DNA from 3 places in the Rhodopseudomonas sp. RCAM05734 genome. Region 1 is predicted to be linked to each of the others. Evidence: predicted binding sites of a transcription regulator. Region 1 holds the regulator's gene; each other region holds the start of a gene.
The links. The regulator PhoB, encoded in region 1, activates phosphate uptake and scavenging genes when phosphate is short. The targets are predictions, from matches to a motif close to TGTCATNNANCTGTCAT.

Region 1 (3,206 bases):
ACCAGATGCGGATGGCAGTGACCGAGCGAATTCACCGCGACGCCGCTGGTGAAGTCGAGATAGCGCTCGCCGTTGATCGCGGTCAGCCAGACGCCCTCGCCCGAGGTGAAGGCGAGATCCGCCCTGGCAAATACCGGCAGCAAATGAGACGTGCTTGCGCTCTTGGTCATAACCAATCCGATCGGAACTTCGGGTGACTGGGCGAACGCGCCTGTGCGAGATCGGACAACCTACCCCGGAAACGAAACGTGCCGCCTTTCCAGGCGGCACGTGGGCATTATTCTATGGTGACGGCGGTGGCTGTCAACCTCGGCGCACCGCGGAAACCCCGTAGTATTCCGGTGACGGCCCCGACGATCGAGGCAACTATTGGAGTCCGGGTGCGTTTCCCTGATGACAGAATCGCACAAAAAACCGATTTCTCTGTTTTGCAAGCACAAGGATGTGGACGCGCGATGCCTGACTCTTGCGCCAGAGTCACGGCATATTGTAGCTTCTGATCTATCGGGTACGACATATCGTGCGCGATTGTGTTCCACTACGGTCCAGTGTTCGGCGTAAACGTCCGGTCGCAATTTTTGCGCCCGGCGAGCGCTAAGGGATTCGGACTGCAGGGATTTTTGTGACGCTGGAGTCGCTGCGCTGCCTGACATCGGCCGGCGCGACACGAAGGGAAGAGTGCGATGACGGTAATAACCTGGACCGACGATCGCGTCGAGCAACTGAAGAAGCTCTGGGAAGGCGGCCTGTCGGCCAGCCAGATCGCCGCAGAGCTCGGCAATGTGACGCGCAACGCGGTTATCGGCAAAGTCCACCGCCTCGGCCTGTCCGGCCGTGCCAAGAGCCCGACCTCGGCGGCGCCGCGTCCGCGCAAGGCGCGTCCGGCCCAGCACATGATGCGGGTTACGCGTCCGGTGGCCCGCGGCAACACCGCGCTGGCCCACGCCTTCGAAGTCGAAGTCGAGCCGGATCCGGTCACCTATGACAATGTGGTGCCGATGGCGCAGCGGCTGAGCCTGCTGCAGCTCAACGAGGCGACCTGCCACTGGCCGATCGGCGATCCCAGCAATCCGGAATTCTACTTCTGCGGCGGCAAGGCCCTGCAGAGCCTGCCCTATTGCGCGCACCACTCGCGCATCGCCTACCAGCCGGCAAGCGACCGCCGTCGGCAGGCACCGAAGCCGATCAGGTAGTCTGGTTTCCCGGACGCGGTGCGGCATCCTTTATGCCGCTCCGCAGATCCGGGATCCCGATTTCTTCTTTCCAGCAAACAACCGGGACCCCGGATCTGCGGCGCACCACGCCGCTCACGCGGCGCAGTGCACCGCGTCCGGGGAACACCGAAAATCTCCGAAGAAACTACTCCGCCGCCTTGTCGAAGCGGTCATCCAGCGCGTAGCCGGCGCCGCGGACGGTGCGGATCGGGTCCTGCTCGCCGCCGGGATTGAGCAGCTTGCGCAAGCGGCCGATGTGAACGTCCACGGTGCGCTCGTCGATGTAGATATCGCGCCCCCAGACGCTGTCGAGCAACTGCTCGCGGCTGAACACCCGGCCGGGATGCTCCAGAAAGAATTCGAGCAGCCGGTATTCGGTCGGACCGAGATCGATCGGTCGGCCGGAACGCGCGACGCGGCGCTTGTCGCGGTCGAGTTCGATGTCGCCGAACGCCAGCACGGTGGCAAGGCGCTCGGGCGATGCACGGCGCAACAGCCCCTTCACCCGCGCCAGCAGCTCCGGCACCGAGAACGGCTTGACGATGTAGTCGTCGGCGCCGGTGGCGAGACCGCGAACGCGTTCGCTCTCTTCGCCGCGCGCGGTGAGCATGATGATCGGCAACGCCTTGGTCTCGGGCCGCGCCCGCAGCCTTCGGCACAGCTCGATGCCGGACAGGCCGGGCAGCATCCAGTCCAGCACCACCAGGTCGGGCACGCTTTCCTTCAGCCTCGTATCGGCGTCATCGCCGCGCGCCACCGTCTCGACGTCATAGCCTTCGGCGTCGAGGTTGTAACGCAGCAGCGTGGTCAGCGCTTCTTCGTCCTCAACCACCAGAATGCGTGCGTTCATATGCGGTGTACCTTACGTATTGCCGGGAGCAGTGGCGAAGTTGGTCATGTCGCCCTTGGGGCGCTTATCGAGGATCTGCTGGCCCTCGATCATGTAGAACACGGTCTCGGCGATATTGGTGGCGTGATCGCCGATCCGCTCGATGTTTTTGGCGCAGAACATCAGATGGATGCAGAACGAGATGTTGCGCGGGTCTTCCATCATGTAGGTCAGCAGCTCGCGGAACAGCGAGGTGCAGATCGCGTCGATCTCCTCGTCGCCCTTCCACACCGCCATTGCTGCGGGCAGATCGTGCGCGGCATAGGCGTCGAGCACGGCCTTGACCTGCGACTGCACCAGATTGGTCATGTGCTCGAGGCCGCGGATCAGCTTCAGCGGATGGAAATCGCTGTCGAGCGCGTTGACGCGCTTGCCGATGTTCTTGGCGAGGTCGCCGATGCGCTCGACGTCGGTGGCGACGCGCATCGCACCGACGATCTCGCGCAGGTCGACCGCCATCGGCTGGCGCCGGGCAATGGTCAGCACCGCGCGCTCCTCGATGTCGCGCTGCATCTGGTCGATTTCCTGATCGGCGGCGACCACGCGCAAGCCGAGTTCGACGTCGCGCCGGACCAGCGCGTCGACGGAATCGGTGATCTGGCGCTCCGCCAGTCCGCCCATCTCGGCGACGAGCCGGGTCAGTTCCTGCAGGTCGCCGTCGAATGCCTTCGTCGTATGTTCAAAAGCCATAATCAATCCTCTCGCGCGATGCGCGTCAGCCGAAACGGCCAGTGATGTAATCCTGGGTGCGACGATCGGTCGGCGACGTAAAGATCTTGTTCGTGGGACCGAACTCGATCAGCTCGCCGAGATACATGAAGGCCGTGGAGTCGGAGACGCGCGCGGCCTGCTGCATGTTGTGCGTGACGATGGCGATGGTGTACTCGTCCTTCATCTCGTCGATCAGCTCCTCGATCTTCGCCGTCGAGATCGGATCCAGCGCCGAACACGGCTCGTCGAAGAGGATCACTTCCGGCCGCACCGCGATGGTGCGGGCGATGCACAGGCGCTGCTGCTGGCCGCCGGACAGGCTGAGCCCGGAGGCGTTGAGCTTGTCCTTGACCTCGTTCCACAGCGCGCCGCCGCGCAGCGCCTTCTCGACC
Region 2 (3,206 bases), 2.3 Mb from region 1:
CTCGGCATTGGTGCCCTGGCGCAGGATCGAGCCGGCGTAGAACACCTCGTCGCCGGCCTTGAACAGGGTGACGTCGGGGCCGACCGCATCGACAATGCCGGCGGCGTCATAGCCGAGGATCTTGTTGGGCTCGCCGTCGCGCGGCGCGGCGCGCATGCGCACCTTGGTGTCCACCGGATTGACCGAGACCGCCTTCACGGCGACGCGGATGTCGCGGCCGGCCGGCTCCGGTTTTGCAGCTTCGAAATCGACCAGCGAGTCCGCCTGATCGATGGGCAGGGATGTCTTGTAACCGACGGCCTTCATTCCGGATCTCCTGATCGCGCGTGACTGTGCGGGTGGAGTGGCGCGGCAGCCGGCCAATTGCAAGCAATCCGGTGCCCGGGGGCAGCCCGCGCTGCCCCCGTCTTTGTCTCAGGCGGCGTATCAGAACGCGACCTGGGTCCGCATCGCGAAGGCGTCGAGCTTCGACCCGGCATCGCCGGCATTGACCGCGCTGATCTGCCTGGCGACATCGCCATGCAGGTAGTCGAACATGAAGCGGATGTTGCCGTTGACGTACCAGTTGAGCGCGGCGGTGTAGACCGTCTGTCGTCCGCCGGCGATGCCGTTGGCGGTCGCGAGTTGGTCGTTGAGGTTGACGGTGCTCACGCGTCCGGCGATTTCCCAGGCGCCCCAGCCGCCGCCGGTCGCCGAGAACGGGTTTGCCGGCTTGATGCCGCTATAGGAGGCCGTGGCCGCGTTGTAGGCGTGGCTTTCACCGGTCAGCACGTAGCTCGCCTGGACATAGCCGCCGTCGAATTTCAGGCTCGGCAGCGCCGCAAAAGCGGTGCGGTCGATGTTGTACCAGAAGTACTCGCCCTGGAAATACAGCGACCCGTAGGTGCCCGCCGCTTCAGCGCTATAGACTTGTGCGCCGGAAACCCCTGCGATCGCTCCGGTCGAAACCAGCGAGGTCGGGTCGAGACGAAGCTCGGGCCGATCGCTCAGCGTGAGCGTCTTCGCTCCGGTGACCAGATTGTGCGAAGGCTCGATCAGGAACTGTGCGTCGCCGCCAAGATGGAACGAGTAGTCCTTGCCGCTGAGTACCAGGCCGGCGGCGCGTACGACGGTGCCGAACTGCTCGGTAGCGCCGTTCGGCGTCACGCTCGACGCCGAATGGATGGCGCCCGAGGATGGTCCGGTCGCGTAGGCGCCGATCCAGAATGAATCATTGTACCAGCGGGCGCCGAACGCCGAGCGGAAATCGCCGGCGGCGATGTTGGTGGCGATGATCCCCGCGGAAGCGCGTTCCATGAACAGGATATCGTTGGAACTGGTGGCCTCGTCGAGGGTGTATGGCACATCCATGATACCGCCTTCGATGGCGAGTTTGCCGCCGAAGGGTTTGAAGCCGGTATAGCTGAGATAGGCGTTCTCGACGCCGGAGACGCCGCCGCCCGGCAGCGAGCCTGCCGCCGCACCGCCGAAGCCGTCCGAGCTGCCGCCGAAGTCATAGACCAGAGAGTAGTTCCAGTCGCCGAAGAATTTTCCGACAAGGCCGATGCGGGCACGTCGGGTGTTGATGCCGTTGTCCAGCCGTTGCGGCGAGGTCGCTGCTGAATTCGGATGATAGTCGTAGCCGCCGGCGTCGAAATGCAGGCGGCTGGTGATGGCGACGCAGTTCTGCTGATCGGCGCTGCAGATCGTCGGGCGATTGTTCGGCATGGTGACGACAACGCCGGACGGCGGTGCGATCGGCCCCTTGGTGTAGGCCGCATTGGCATTGGCGACGCTGACCTTGACGTCGGCCTTTGCTTCGGCGGTCGTGGCCTTGGCGTTGGCATGCGCGGCGGCCGCCGTGTTGGCCGTCGTCTGCTTCTGCAACTTGTCGAGCTTCTGTTCCATCAGCTTGAGCTGCTGCTTCAGCAGCGCGATCTCCGTGTCGGCGCCGGCGGTTTCGGCGCGCGCCGGACATGCTGCGAGAACGCCCAGAACTCCAGCCGCAGCGGCGGCCGCCTTCCTCGTGATTTTCATGAGATCACCCCTGATGATGCGATGGCCAATTGGTTGCGCCAATCGCGATTCAAGGGAAGTCACCTTTTTGAAGTTCGGCATCGCAGCGCCGTCTTTTGTGGCCGACTGTGTCTTTCCGGAGCCCCATCGAGACTGTTTTGACAAACAGATGACGGTCGTCATGTGATGCGCGCATTGAAGCCATTCGCGGCGCCCGGATCCGGTCTGCGGGGTCGCCGGTCGAACCGATCGGTGGGCCGGGATTACCGGCAACGCACCCTTCTATTGCGCCGGCGAACGGCCTATATTGCCGGTAATTTCCCTGAGAGGCCCTGATGTTCCCCAATCTTCGCGCTGCTGCGACATTGACCCTTTGTGCCACCCTGCTGTCTGCCGCGACCGGCGGTGCCTTGGCGCAGGACCGCCGCGTTCCCGTCTCGCCGAACGAGATCCGGCTGTCCTATGCGCCGATCGTGCAGCGGGTGCAGCCGGCTGTGGTCAATGTCTACGCCGCCAAGACCGTGCAGGTGCGCAATCCGCTGATGGAAGATCCGCTGTTTCGCCGCTTTTTCGGCGGCGGCGGCCCGCAGCCCGAGCAGATGCAGCGCTCGCTGGGCTCCGGCGTGATGGTCGATTCGTCCGGTCTGGTGGTCACCAACAACCACGTCATCGAGGGCGCCGACCAGGTCAAGATCTCGCTGGCCGACAAGCGCGAATTCGAGGCCGAGATCGTGCTCAAGGACAGCCGCACCGATCTTGCGGTGCTGCGCATCAAGGACGGCAAGGAAAAGTTCCCGACGCTGGACTTCGCCAACTCCGACGACTTGCTGGTCGGCGACGTCGTGCTGGCGATCGGCAATCCGTTCGGCGTCGGACAGACCGTGACCCACGGTATCGTCTCGGCGCTGGCGCGCACCCAGGTCGGGATCACCGACTATCAGTTCTTCATCCAGACCGATGCCGCGATCAATCCCGGCAATTCCGGCGGCGCGCTGGTCGACATGACCGGCAAGCTGGTCGGCATCAACACCGCGATCTTCTCGCGCTCCGGCGGCTCGCAGGGCATCGGCTTCGCCATTCCCGCCAACATGGTGCGCGTCGTGGTTGCTTCCGCCAAGAGCGGCGGCAAGGCCGTGAAGCGGCCGTGGCTCGGCGCGCGGCTGCAATCGGTGACCCCCGAGATTGCCGAAACGCTCGGGCTCAAGGCGCCG
Region 3 (3,206 bases), 210 kb from region 1:
CGCGATATCGAAGATGGCGTGGATCGATCCGCTCATGAAAGAAGCGTAGCAAGGATGCGGCGGGGATGTCCCGCCAATTCACTGTCGTTGCGGGGCGCGTGCGGCTGGCGCCTTGCGCGCCCCGCAATGCCGATCAGGCGATCTTCGGATCCAGCGTGGTGGCCCACAGCGCCACGTCGGCGCGGTCGCGCAGGGTGACGGTCATCTGGCCGGAGGCCCCGTCGATCCTGACGTGGCCGAAGAACTGCATGCCGGCGGAGGGCGGCAGGTTCTGCTTGTCGGCGCCCGGTGCCTTGACGAACTTCACCTCGGGTCCAAACGTATTGTCCATGCCGCCCGGGCCGAACGAGCCGGCATGGAACGGGCCGGAGACGAATTCCCAGAACGGTTCGAAATCCTGGAACTGGGCCTTCTCCGGATTGTAGTAGTGCGCGGCGGTGTAGTGCACATCGGCGGTCAGCCACACGGTGTTGAGGACGCCCGAGGACTTGATGAAGCGCAGGAGCTCGGCGATTTCCAGCTCGCGACCGCGCGCCGGGCCATCGCCCTGGGCGATCGCCTCGGAGCCCTTGTGGTTGACGGCGTCGTCCTCGACGATGATGCTGATCGGCATATCCGACGCGATCACCTTCCAGGTCGCCTTCGAGGCCAGCAGCGCGCGCTTCAGCCAGGCCAGTTGGTCCGGACCGACGAAATACGCATCGGGACCGTACTTTTCCTGCAGGTTCGCGCCGTTGGGGCCGCGATAGCTGCGTTCGTCGAGCATGAAGACGTCGAGATACGGACCGTAATTCAGCGTGCGGTAGACCCGGCCGGGTTCGACGATGCTCTCGCGGATCGGATACATCTCGTGATAGGCGCGCCCGGCCCGCGCCGCGAGCAGCGTGACGTCGCGCTCCTTGTAGGAGGCCGGCAATTGCTTCGACAGCGACCAGTTGTTGGTGACCTCGTGGTCGTCCCACTGGCCGAACACCGGCACCTGCGCATTGAAGGCGCGGACATGCTCGTCGAGCAGGTTGTATTTGTGCGCGGCGCGGAATTCGTCGAGCGTTTCGGCGACCTTTGCCTTCTCCGGTACAATGGTGGTGTTCTTCCAGACCCTGCCGTCGGTGGTCTTGGTTTCCGCGGTGATGACGCCGTCGGCATAGATGGTGTCGCCGGAGTGGATCAGGAAATCCGGATTGTGTTTCCGCATGGTGGCGAAGGTGAACATGCCGCCATCGTCGGCATTGATGCCGAAGCCCTGGCCGGCGACGTCGCCGCCCCACACGAAGCTGACATCGCGGCGATCGGCCGGCGCTGTGCGGAAGCGGCCGATCACCGGCTCGCTGACGATGTCGAAGTGCGAGAGATCGCGAAACTTGACGCGGTAGAAAATGTCCTGCCCGGCGGGCAGGTTCTCCAGCAGCATTTTTGCGGTGAAGTCGCTCTCCGGCAGGGCGTTGATCGGCGGCAGCGCGCGGGCATTCTTGAAGGATTCGGTGGTCGAGACCTCGACCATCATCTGCGACGCCCGGTCTGCGCGCGACCACACCATGCCGCTGTCGACGCCGATGTCGCCGGACTGCACGCCATGGCCGATCACGGGCCGGTCCGCGGCGCGGCTGAGATAGGGCATCGCCAGCACGCCCATGCCGGCGGCGGCGGTCGTGGACAGGAAACGGCGGCGCGAAAAGGTCGTGGCCATGGAAAACTCCTGAAGTCCCGGATGAGAACGGCTCTAAAGAGTTTTGCTGACGGCGCTGTGACATGCGGTCGCAGCTCTTTCCTTCGTCCTGGCGCACGCCGGCACGACAGATGAATCCGCATTGACACATTCCGAAATCGCACCGTAACGTGGCCGCGACGGTTCCCTTCGGGGATCAAAAAGGGAATGCGGTGAGGGATTTCCCGATTCCGCGGCTGCCCCCGCAACTGTAAGCGGCGAGCCTTCTGCCATCAGCCACTGGACGTTCGCGTCTGGGAAGGCGGCACAAGGCACTGACCCGCGAGCCAGGAGACCTGCCGCCAGTCGTGGTCACACGCGAGCACATTGGGCGGGGTGTCCTGGTGGTAGCCGAACCGTATCCCCTCAGGGATTTGGTCCGACTTCGTTCGCGGTGACGTGCCACGTAACCGCGAGTCGAACATGACCTCCGTCGTCTCTGCATCGAACCGATGCAATCCCTTCCTGTATTCCGTCGCATTCTCTTGCCTGCTCTGCCCGACTGACGGCTGGAGCCAGGGTGCCAGCCCCAGCCAGGCGCTCGACCCAGTCGTGGTGCAATCGCCGGCCGCACCGTCCGCCAGGCGCCGCGTGGCCAACAGCGGCAGCGCGTCGCGCGCAATACGGACGCGCCAGCAGCGTGCGACAGCCACCGGTGCGCCCGTGGCATCGCCGGCCGGCCCCGCAGCTTTTGCCGCGCCGACGCTCAACCTCACCGGTACGTCATCGACCGGCAGCCGCCTTGGTCTGACACGATTGCAGACGCCGGCAAGTGTCGAAATCATCACCGCCGAGACAATGGCCGAGCGTGGTCAGCAGAACATCATTGCCGCTGTGACGCAGAATGCCGCCGGCTTCACCGCCGCGCCGGCGCCGGGCAACGGCAGCATCGCCTTCAACACACGCGGCTTTACCGGCAACGGCACTGTCATGACGCTGCTTGACGGCACCCGTCTCTATGTCGGCTCGGGTACGCTGACCTTTCCCTACGACACCTGGTCGTCGGAGCGCATCGAAGTGCTGCGCGGTCCGGCATCCGTGATGTATGGCGAAGGCGCCATCGGCGGCGCCGTCAACGTCATCTCGAAGCTGCCGCTGTGGGTGCCGCGCAACCAGGCGGAAATTTCGCTCGACACCAATCTGGAGCGCCGCATCGCCGTCGATAGCGGCGGCCCGATCAGCAAGGACCTCGCCTATCGCATCACCGCCACCGGCAACATGTCGGACGGCTGGGTCGATCGCGACCGCCAGTCCAATGTCGAAGTTCATGCTGCCGTGCAGATCAAGCAGACCGAAGACATCGGCTGGACAATCTCGACCGATTACGGCGATCGCAGCCCGTCGCGCTATTTCGGCACGCCGCTGATCAACGGCAAGCTCGACACGTCGCTGCGCTTCCAGAACTACAACGTCGGCGACAGCAGCATCCGCTATCAGGACAGCCAGAGTCAGGTGAAGACCGAGTGGCAGGTGAGCGACGGGGTCACGTTGCGCAATACGT

Region 2: ACUXVA_RS25045 (OprO/OprP family phosphate-selective porin) is a predicted target of PhoB. The motif match lies at 2,154-2,170, and genes of this name have one in related genera.
Region 3: ACUXVA_RS05695 (alkaline phosphatase D family protein) is a predicted target of PhoB. The motif match lies at 1,734-1,750, and genes of this name have one in related genera.

Annotation. Positions count from the first base shown of each region.
Region 1 covers NZ_CP199742.1:952,049-955,254, forward strand. The annotation lists gene ACUXVA_RS04675 (aspartate aminotransferase family protein) at 1-170, opposite strand, end outside; gene ACUXVA_RS04680 (GcrA family cell cycle regulator) at 684-1,193, shown strand; gene phoB (phosphate regulon transcriptional regulator PhoB) at 1,360-2,064, opposite strand; gene phoU (phosphate signaling complex protein PhoU) at 2,077-2,793, opposite strand; gene pstB (phosphate ABC transporter ATP-binding protein PstB) at 2,819-3,206, opposite strand, start outside.
Region 2 covers NZ_CP199742.1:5,281,525-5,284,730, reverse strand. The annotation lists gene ACUXVA_RS25050 (zinc-binding alcohol dehydrogenase family protein) at 1-306, opposite strand, end outside; gene ACUXVA_RS25045 (OprO/OprP family phosphate-selective porin) at 427-2,016, opposite strand; gene ACUXVA_RS25040 (DegQ family serine endoprotease) at 2,331-3,206, shown strand, end outside.
Region 3 covers NZ_CP199742.1:1,160,204-1,163,409, reverse strand. The annotation lists gene ACUXVA_RS05700 (prolipoprotein diacylglyceryl transferase) at 1-36, opposite strand, end outside; gene ACUXVA_RS05695 (alkaline phosphatase D family protein) at 134-1,687, opposite strand; cobalamin riboswitch at 1,830-2,023, shown strand; gene ACUXVA_RS05690 (TonB-dependent receptor) at 2,129-3,206, shown strand, end outside.